3 regions of the Agarivorans sp. JK6 genome follow, and region 3 is predicted to be linked to each of the others. Evidence: predicted binding sites of a transcription regulator. Region 3 holds the regulator's gene; each other region holds the start of a gene.
What was found. Region 3 encodes FliA, which starts transcription of late flagellar genes. Its sites were predicted from a motif close to CTAAAGNTNNNNNNNNNNNNGCCGATA; they were not measured.

Region 1 (3,280 bases), 1.2 Mb from region 3:
TTGGCTTGTTCTTGAGCAAGTTGGTAACTGGTTATGTCGATTCCGCCTATGGCTTTGTCGCTCCAAAAGCTGGTGCTTACCGGCTCATTGGCAAAGCTGCTTAAACTGAATATCAAGCAAGTGGTGGCAAATATAGTCTGTTTCATAATCTTCCCTAGATGCTGAGTAAGCCATAAATGGAGACCGTGCTTAGCAGAGCACTATTTCAAATAGTAAAAAGCCGCGTCAATTAACGCGGCTTTAAGTTGCGGGTGAATACTTGTGCTAGCGACGCTGCAGGTACATGCCTACTTCGATGTGGTCGGTATAGGGAAACTGGTCAAACAGCGCCCAATGGCTAATTTTGTGAGTACGGCTTAACTCACTTAAATTGTCGTAAAGTGTATTAGGATTACACGAGATATAAACAATGTTGTCGTAGCCTTGCACCATGCCTAAGGTAGCATCATCTAAACCCGCTCGTGGTGGGTCTACCAAAATGGTATCGCATTGATAAGTGCTTAAATCAACATCTGCTTCTTTTAGGCGGCGGAACTCGCGCTCACCCAACATCGCTTGAGTAAACTCTTCTGCCGACAAACGAATAATTTTTACGTTGTCGATGTTGTTATGTTTAATGTTGTATTGCGCTGCTTCAACCGAGGGTTTGGCAATCTCGGTGGCCAATACACGATTGAAGTTTTTGGCTAAGGCTAATGAGAAGTTACCATTGCCACAATACAGTTCTAGCAAATCACCTTGGCTATCGCTGGTGGCGTGTTGCGCCCATTCCAACATGTGTTGATTTACTATTGCGTTAGGTTGAGTGAAGCTGTTTTCTATTTGCTGGTAAATAAGCTTTTCACCATTAACAGTAAGTACTTCGTCTACTCTATCTTGGTCTAAACACATTTTTTGTTTACGTGAGCGACCAATTAACTGAATGGAAAACTGCTTGCTTAGCTCAGCTTTTAGTTTTTCGGCTTCTACGCGCCAAGCCTCATCAATCGGTTTGTGGTAGAGCATGCTTACTATCACTTCGCCACTTAAAGTAGATAAAAAGTCCACTTGAAATAGTTTGTGGCGCAGCAGCGGGTTTGGTTTTAGCTGCTCAACTAAAATTGGCATAAGCTGGTTAATGATTTTGCTAGCCGGAGGAAAGCTGTCTACTCTAAATTTTTGTTTGGTTTGTTGATCAAACATTATGTAGAAGAGATCGTCGCCTTCGTGCCACACCCTAAACTCGGCGCGCATTCGGTAATGTTTAGTCGGTGATGCAAATACACTCGGTTGAGCAGGCGAAAATTCGGCAAACTGCTCTATGCGTTTTGCCACTTTGTCGGCCAATAGTTGTTGGTACTGTTCTGGGTAGTATGCAATAGCGCTCATGGCCGTTCCTCTGTTCTAGCAAGCAGCGCAATTTAAAGGTGCGTGGCTTGCTTGTCCAGTTTATCTACAATAATAGTGATAATATTTCTAAAGTTTTAATTTTGGTCGCCGATAAGCTGTGACTAGGGTAAATCCGTGGAGGCTTTATGAACGAACTGAATGGCGTGGGCAAAACCCCCGTACAACAGTATGCCGAGCGCTTGTTGCAGCAGTCGGCTCCGGCGATTGAGAAACGCAATAACTTGGCAGATGACAAGGCAAGCTTAAACCAGCAAGGTGCGGTAGCTAGCCATGTGTTATTAAGTTCTGTTGAAAAACATACCTTGTCTATGGCAACGGGTGGAGTAAGCCTCCCTAAACCCCAGCAAGTGAGCGTGTTTGATGCTGAAGAAGTCGCTCGAAACGTGCTTAATTTTGTTGCCAGTTCCCTACATAGTGCTAAACAGTCGGGGATGTCGGAAGATAAGCTAGCCGAAATGATGGCCCAAGCCCGTAAAGGGGTAGATATGGGTTTTGAAGGTGCCCGTGAGGAACTTAGTGATGCGGGTATTCTTAATGAAGAGTTAGAAAAAGGCATCGATAAGAGTTATGACCTAATTCAAGAAGGTTTAGAAAAGATTGAAGAAGGCGATTATGAAATTCAATCTGCTCCTCTTTATAGCCAACTGGCAATGTCTAGTTCGCAATCCGCTACAATGGAGTTAGAAACAGCAGAAGGTGATAAGGTCACTATTAGCTATGGCTCGCAATTAGCCGCCAGTTATAGTGAAGGGCGTTCTTCAATCCAAGCCTCTTTTGCCTCGCAGCAACAATTTAGCTTCTCGGTTGAGGGTGACCTTAATGATGATGAATTGGCGGCAATTGCAGATTTGATTAAACAGGTTGATGAGGTTGGCCAGCAGTTCTTCTCGGGCGATTTAGATAAAGCCTTTGATCAAGCCTTAAATATTGGTTTTGACGAACAGCAGCTAGTTGGCTTTGCGGTTAATTTTCAGCAGCAACAAAGCGTAGCGGTTACCCAAGCCTATCAACAAGCTAATGATAAATCCTCTGGTGGTTCTGAGCTGGTGCCAGACTTAAGTGAGTTTTTGAGCTCTTGGCAAGATATTCAAGCCAAAGTGAGTGCTTTGTTTGCTCAACCTGAATCTGCCACCGAAACGCTATTGGCTGGAATACTGCCTATTTCTAGTCCTAGTGATGAAGAAAACAAACAAGCAGACGTAGAACGTTTTAAAGGTTTTGCCGACCGCATGGCTGAAGCTTTGGCGATGTTTAACAACACACCCGCTGCTGCGAATAACGCAGCGGACAACATTAGTTAATTTCAAGTTGGGTAAAAGCGCGGCTTTTTGTGCTATCAATCACATTAAGCCTCGCTTATAATCTCGCCCGCTGTGGTGCTTGTGTATTTAATACTCAAGCTTAATAGGGAATCTGGTGCAAATCCGGAACTGACGCGCAGCGGTAATGAGGAACGAAAGCTCAAGGATTGGCCTTTTCCAAGGATCACCAGACACTGTTTGTAACGCCAAACGGGAAGTCGCAGCCGTAGTACAAGTAATACGCCTCTAAGTCCGAATACCTGCCACATCGCACATGCTTATAACAGCAAAGTACTACGCGACGATTAGGATTACATCGATGAAGAAGTTCATATTACTGGCCGCAGTAGCGCCAGCTTTTGGCTATGCCCAAGAAACCCAGCAAGCACCCCAAACAGAACAGCCAGCTACTATGGTTGTTACCGCCAACCGCATGGAACAAACCGAAGCCAGTGTTATTGCGCCACTTACTGTGGTTAGCCGTAGCGAAATTGAAAGCAGCGGCGCTCAAGACATTATTGATGTGCTAAGTCAGCAAGTGGGTATTAGCGTTACCCGTAATGGTGGTAAAGGACATACCGAAAGTGTGT
Region 2 (3,280 bases), 1.5 Mb from region 3:
CTGTTGCCGCTCAATACTATTTACCGCCAACTTAGAGGCTTTAAGTACAGTTTCTAAGGCTTTGTCTAACTCGCCGTCTGCTCGGTAAGCGCGAGCTAGCCAGTCATAGCCGGTGAGCAGTAATGGGCTTTCTGCAATAGAACGATTAAGTGTTTCAATCGCACTTTTATTGTCTTTTAGTAACAGGTGAACACGGCCTAAGGTAGCTTTTGCCCAGGTTTGTTTCCGCTCTTCTAGAATGGCTTCTAGTGCTTCTTTAGCTGCCACGTATTCGCCTAAGGCTATTTGCGCTTCAACGCGTAAGTTACGGCAATAGTTGCTGTAACGGCTTTCGGCTTCAATCTGTTTGTCACACAGTTCAATAACTTGCTGATACTGTTTTTTTGATAATGCGTGATAAACCTCGCGTAAACTTTGACGTTTTACATGGGCTCTTGCTAGGCGGTTGTGCAACTGAAACTGAGAAAATGGTTTGGTTATGAACTCGTCTGGCTCCATTTCTAGAGCACTAAGCACCATGCTTTTATTATTGTCACCGCTAATAATAAAAAACAGAGCATCAACTTCTAACAACTCGCTAACACGAAGCTCTTCTAAAAGCTGGCCACCATTCTTGCCAGTGCCAAGGTTATAATCTACTAGAAGGATGTCAAATTTTCGTTTTTTGCACGCTCTTACAGCGGCTTCGCCAGTGTTTGCGAAATAAACGTCGGTTGCGCCAAAATTTTGCAACATGGCCTTAAGCATAACCTGAAAGGCTCGCTGGTCATCAACGATGAGTATTTGCTTGTCGCTGTAATTGTATTGCGTTGCCATTACTGAGTGTTCTAATCCTTTTGGCTTATCCTAGCATAAGTTACCAAGCGATAAAGTAGTGTAAGTATAGACAGTTAGCGCAGTAGTAGTATCTGCTATTAAACCTTGCAAAAACAGCTAAGCTTGATTTAATATTGAGGTGTTGATGAGTCTTTTGGTCTCATCAGCGCTGAGTCAAAGCCAAACTTGGAGTGATCCAAGGTCGGAAAGTTACAGGTCTTTAGGGCAACCTTAAGATGGCTGGACCGCCTTAGTTGAGTGGTTAGATTTGCACAATGTACATCTTTCTACTTAGTAAGTTAGTCTATTTACCGTTTATTACTTTCCGTATTTGGTTGGAACGCCAAGCTAAAATTAGCTTGGCGTATTTGTTTCCGCTGCCTTATCTTGTTAAGCATTTGTTTCTAAATGCTGTTACTCCTAAGACTTTTAAATCTATTGGTTATTGCTCAACTTAATATTTTTGTTGTGCGCTAATTGCATACTTAAGGCAAATTTCGGGTATAAAAAAAAGACATCCTAAGATGTCTTTTTTTATCAATATGGTGGAGGGAGGTGGATTCGAACCACCGAAGCTTTCGCGACAGATTTACAATCTGTTCCCTTTGGCCACTCGGGAACCCCTCCTGCTTGTGGAGCGGCATATTACCAGAACTTGGTGGGCTGTAAAGCAAAAACAGCGACATTTTTATTGGTAGATAACTGTTTGCTTATTATCTGTGCATTTGGCCGAAATTTGCTAAAGTTTTAGCCTGCTTTTCCGATATCTATAAAGGTAATGGAGGAGCAATATGTTAGTTGAGCAAATTAGACAAAGTAGCTTATGTGATGAACTGCAGTTGGGCGATACGCTTAACCAAAGTGCCTTGCAGGGCGATCAGGCTCATTTTCATTTATTGCTTAGCATGCTTAGCCAAAACGTATGCGATCAAGCTCAGTTTTCAATGCAAAAGCAACAGCATGAACAAGTTCAGCAAGATTTACGTGATAAGTTTCAACTGGCTCAAGCTCGCGCTCTTAAAGCGCTAGATGATGAGTTTCCAGTGCAAGCTAATTGGAGTAAGCACCTGCATGCTGGTGAGCCGTCGCGGATTCGTTTAGAACAGGCTCTTGGCGGCTATGCGGCGTGTGCAGAAGACAGTGTCGACGGTTTACCTCACGAGGTAATGAACAACGTGGATTTGTTAAGCCGGGTAAAACACCAAGTGGCTAAGCCAGATCTGCAACAAGGAATAGATAAAGAAGTTAAGGGTACTGACATGTACAAGCTACTAAGTGACTTTGACTACTCAAAGCCACTTAGCGTTAAGTACTTTAATTAACGAAACACCACGGTACGGTTTCCGTATACAAATACTTTTTCATCAAGCACTTGCTGCAGCGCTTTACTTAATACTGCTTTTTCTACATCACGGCCAGCTTTGGCCATTTCTTCGGCGCTGTAAGTATGATCAACATGGATTACATGTTGTTCTACGATTGGCCCCTCGTCTAAATCGTTGTTTACAAAGTGGGCGGTGGCACCAATAATTTTTACGCCTCGGTCGTAAGCTTGTTTATAAGGCTTAGCGCCAATAAATGCTGGCAAAAACGAGTGATGAATGTTTAAGATTTTGTTGCTAAAGGCTTCAACAAAAGCTGGCGTAAGAATACGCATGTACTTGGCAAGTACTACGTAGTCTGGTTGGTACTGCTGTACTACCTTGATAACTTGTTGCTCATGCTCTTCGCGGCTTAAATCTACATGGCTAATATGATGGAAAGGAATATCAAATTTTTCCGTCAAAGTACGTAGGCTATCGTAGTTACCTACAACGGCAGCAATTTCTACATCCATATCACCGTAAACGGCTTTCATGAGTAGATCGCCCAAGCAGTGCGCTTCTTTGGTTACCATGATAACAATACGTTTGCGCCCGGCACTCTCTAAACGGCGGGTACTCCCAGCTGGAAGTGCACCATCTAAATCGGCAAGTAAAGTTTGGTCGTTAAAGTAGCCTTCTAATACTGTACGCATAAAAAAGCGATTGGCATCGTTATCAACAAACTCGTTGTTTTTAATAATGTTAAGCTGGTGCTTAGCACATATATTGGTAATGCTTGAGATTAAACCTTTTGCGTCTGGGCATTCGGTTAATAGAATTTTTCTTTCCATTGTGTTTTCGATTTATTCAGTTTTAAAGTTAAGATTTATTACAGCACTGTTTAAACTTTTTGCCGCTTCCGCAGGGGCAAGCTGAATTACGCGCCAAGGCTTTTGGGGCGAACTCTCCATCAGTATAAAACCAACGCTCATTAACTTTCTTAAAGTTAGAGCGCTCGTGCAAAATTTGTCGTTGACCCTGTTCGCGATAATGAGCTTTAAACTCCACTATGCCTGTTTGGCCATCTTTAAAGTCACAGCTAAAGATTATTTGTAGCTTTTCCCATTGCCCTAAATCTTCTTTAGTTGAAGGTTGTGGGG
Region 3 (3,280 bases):
ATACATTCCCGAAGAGCTCGGCGTTCAAGAAGGCTGGCAGCATTTACGCGAATTATTAGTCAATCAACTACCGGTTGGCCAAGATGAGATTTTGTTAAAGGGTGGGGCTATTGCGTTGCTTGGCCCAACTGGCGTTGGAAAAACAACCACCATCGCCAAGTTAGCAGCACAGTTTGCAATGCGCCATGGCGCCGAAAGTGTGGCGATGATTACTACTGATACCTACCGTATTGGTGCTCATGAACAACTAGCTACTTACGGAAAAATTATGGGCTGCGCCGTACGCGTCGCCAATGATGAAGAAGAGCTTTCACAGTTGCTTTATCAGTTTAAAGACAAAAAATTAGTGCTTATTGATACCGCAGGCATGAGCCAACGAGATCTTCGCTTACACGAACAATTAGACAAGCTAGTAAAAAACAGCCGCGTTAATATTCGCAACTATTTGGTGATGTCCGCCAATGCGCAGCGTCGGGTAATTGAAGAAACTGTGAACCAATTTCAGCGAATTCCTTTAGCTGGTACCATACTTACCAAATTAGATGAAAGTTTGGCATTAGGTGAAGTGTTAAATGTAACCTTGCGCCATGCCTTACCAATAAGTTACGTTACTCACGGCCAACAAGTGCCTGAAGATATTGCGGTAGCTGCGCCTACCCAATTAATAGAACAAGCATTATCGGTTATCGATAAGCAAAGCCAGCAACATTTCTGGTTTAGTGAAACCGAACAACAAAAGGTTTCAGATGTATTCTAAAGACAATGAATTTGACCAAGCTAGCGGCTTAAGAATGATGCAACAAAAAAACAATGTGAAAGTCATCGCTGTAACTGGCGGCAAAGGGGGCGTAGGTAAAACTAACGTTACTCTTAACATGGGCATAGCCATGGCTGCGCAAGGTAAGCGCGTAATGGTTCTGGATGCCGACTTAGGCCTAGCAAACGTAGATGTGCTGCTCGGTTTACGTGTAACTAAAAACCTCTCTCACGTTTTATCCGGTGAATGCACCTTAGATGAAGTATTAGTTAAAGGGCCCAATGGGATCTTAATTGCACCAGCTACTTCTGGTACTCAATCAATGGTAGAACTCAGTCCTGCGGAACACGCCGGACTTATTCGTGCTTTTAGCAGCATGAAAACACCCATTGATGTGTTGCTAGTTGATACCGCAGCGGGCATCTCCGACATGGTGCTAAGCTTTGCTAAAGCGTCACAAGACATATTAGTGGTGGTGTGTGATGAACCAACCTCTATTACCGATGCTTATGCGCTAATAAAGCTGCTTTCAAACCAGCACGGTGTCTACAAATTTAAAGTAGTAGCAAATATGGTGCGTAGCTTACGCGAAGGCCAAGAATTGTTTGCTAAGCTTACTCGAGTTACCGATCGCTTCTTGGATGCTACACTCGAATTGGTATCTTGTATTCCTTATGACAATAACGTGCGCTTAGCCGTAAGAAAGCAACGAGTAGTGGTAGAAGCCTATCCTAAGTCTCCTGCATCTTTGGCATTTCGCTCATTAGCAAGTAAAGCTTCTACTTGGCCAATTCCTGAACAAGCAGGTGGACATTTAGAATTTTTCATCGAGAACCTTCTCGAGTTTGGACAACGTAAAAATAGAGAACAGCTTAGTGAATAAAGTTGCCGCTTATGCCAGCGCTAATGACACTAATGTTTTGGTGGAGCGCCATGCAAACTTGGTCAAACGGATAGCCCATCACCTAATGGCTAGGCTTCCGGCTAGCGTGATTGTTGATGACTTGATCCAATCAGGAATGATTGGCTTAATCGAAGCCGCACGTAACTTTGATGGTTCAAAAGGCGCTAGCTTCGAAACCTACGCCGGCATCCGCATTCGTGGCTCTATGCTTGACGAAATTCGTCGTGGCGACTGGGTCCCTCGTTCGGTACATAAAAACAGCCGCGCCATCAGTGATGCAATTGCAGAAGTTGAGAAAGAAAAAAACGGTGACGCAAAAGACGCTGAGGTTGCAGCAAAGCTTGGCGTAAGCTTAAGTGAGTACCACTCAATGTTGTCTGATGTAAATTGCGGACGCATTTTAGGTATCGATGACTTAGGTGTGAGTGAAGACGTCATATCAAGTGAAGAAAGTCGAGAACTAAACCGACCTTTTGAAGGTTTTGCCAATCAACGCTTTCAACAATCTCTTGCCGAATGTATTAAAGGTCTGCCAGAGAGAGAAGCACTGGTTTTGTCCCTCTATTATGATGAAGAACTTAACCTAAAAGAAATTGGTGAAGTATTGAGCGTAAGCGAGTCCCGAGTCAGTCAAATTCATAGTCAAGCGCTTGCTCGAGTTAAAACTCGAATGCGAGATTGGACACAATAGAGAAATTCATCCTTACATTTCTTGTAAAAGATGGACTAAAATTGTGTTTATTAAGGCATAATATCTATATTACATAAATTTTTGGCCTATTTAGTGGCTTGTAAAACATCCTGTTGGGGGACGTACCTTGGATAAAAATATGAAAATTCTGGTTGTTGATGATTTTTCAACGATGAGAAGGATTATTAAAAACCTACTTAGAGATCTTGGCTTCAACAATACTCATGAAGCCGATGACGGAAATACCGCATTACCTATGCTTAAAGGCGGCGATTTCGAATTTGTAGTAACTGATTGGAACATGCCTGGAATGGAAGGCATCGACCTATTGAAAAATATTCGTGCCGACGAAAGTTTGTCTCACTTACCTGTTTTAATGGTAACTGCCGAAGCAAAACGTGAACAGATCATCGAAGCTGCTCAAGCCGGCGTAAATGGATATATTGTTAAACCTTTCACTGCAGCCACGCTAAAAGAGAAGCTAGATAAGATTTTCGAAAGACTACAATAAGAAAGGAAGATGCGTGAGCACAGATACTCCGATTATTTCATTAGCCGACGCCAAATCTTTGGTTGCGCTACTTGAAGAAGGAAATGTCGCCGAGGCGAATCAACTTGTTAGTGAGCTTTGTGCTCCAAAAGCTAACCTGCTATTTGATAAGGTTGGGCAGCTCACTCGTCAGCTTCATGACTCTTTAAATGAATTTAAACTCGATATTCGAATTAACGAGTTAGCTAATCAAGAAATACCAGACGCTAAAGAGCGGTTGAACTATGTGATAGAGATGACCGATCAAGCGGCCAATAAAACCATGGACGCAGTAGAGTCTGGCCTTCCAATTGCCGATCAATTAACTAACGAAATCAACAGTATCATGCCTATATGGCAAAGTTTGATGGAACGAAGAATTGAAATCGGCCAATTTAA

Region 1: OV592_RS02120 (DUF5610 domain-containing protein) is a predicted target of FliA. The motif match lies at 1,456-1,482, and genes of this name have one in related genera.
Region 2: OV592_RS14825 (VC2046/SO_2500 family protein) is a predicted target of FliA. The motif match lies at 1,556-1,582, and genes of this name have one in related genera.

The regions. Positions count from the first base shown of each region.
Region 1 is NZ_CP113525.1:450,820-454,099, forward strand. Features, by position in the region: gene OV592_RS02110 (YHS domain-containing (seleno)protein) at 1-146, opposite strand, end outside; gene trmA (tRNA (uridine(54)-C5)-methyltransferase TrmA) at 265-1,368, opposite strand; gene OV592_RS02120 (DUF5610 domain-containing protein) at 1,515-2,690, shown strand; cobalamin riboswitch at 2,747-2,973, shown strand; gene OV592_RS02125 (TonB-dependent receptor domain-containing protein) at 3,010-3,280, shown strand, end outside.
Region 2 is NZ_CP113525.1:3,201,192-3,204,471, reverse strand. Features, by position in the region: gene OV592_RS14835 (response regulator) at 1-816, opposite strand, end outside; cyclic di-GMP riboswitch class I at 986-1,069, shown strand; tRNA gene OV592_RS14830 (tRNA-Tyr) at 1,360-1,443, opposite strand; gene OV592_RS14825 (VC2046/SO_2500 family protein) at 1,608-2,138, shown strand; gene purU (formyltetrahydrofolate deformylase) at 2,135-2,971, opposite strand; gene OV592_RS14815 (YchJ family protein) at 3,000-3,280, opposite strand, start outside.
Region 3 is NZ_CP113525.1:1,693,586-1,696,865, forward strand. Features, by position in the region: gene flhF (flagellar biosynthesis protein FlhF) at 1-757, shown strand, start outside; gene OV592_RS08005 (MinD/ParA family protein) at 747-1,640, shown strand; gene OV592_RS08010 (RNA polymerase sigma factor FliA) at 1,633-2,352, shown strand; gene cheY (chemotaxis response regulator CheY) at 2,480-2,863, shown strand; gene OV592_RS08020 (protein phosphatase CheZ) at 2,877-3,280, shown strand, end outside.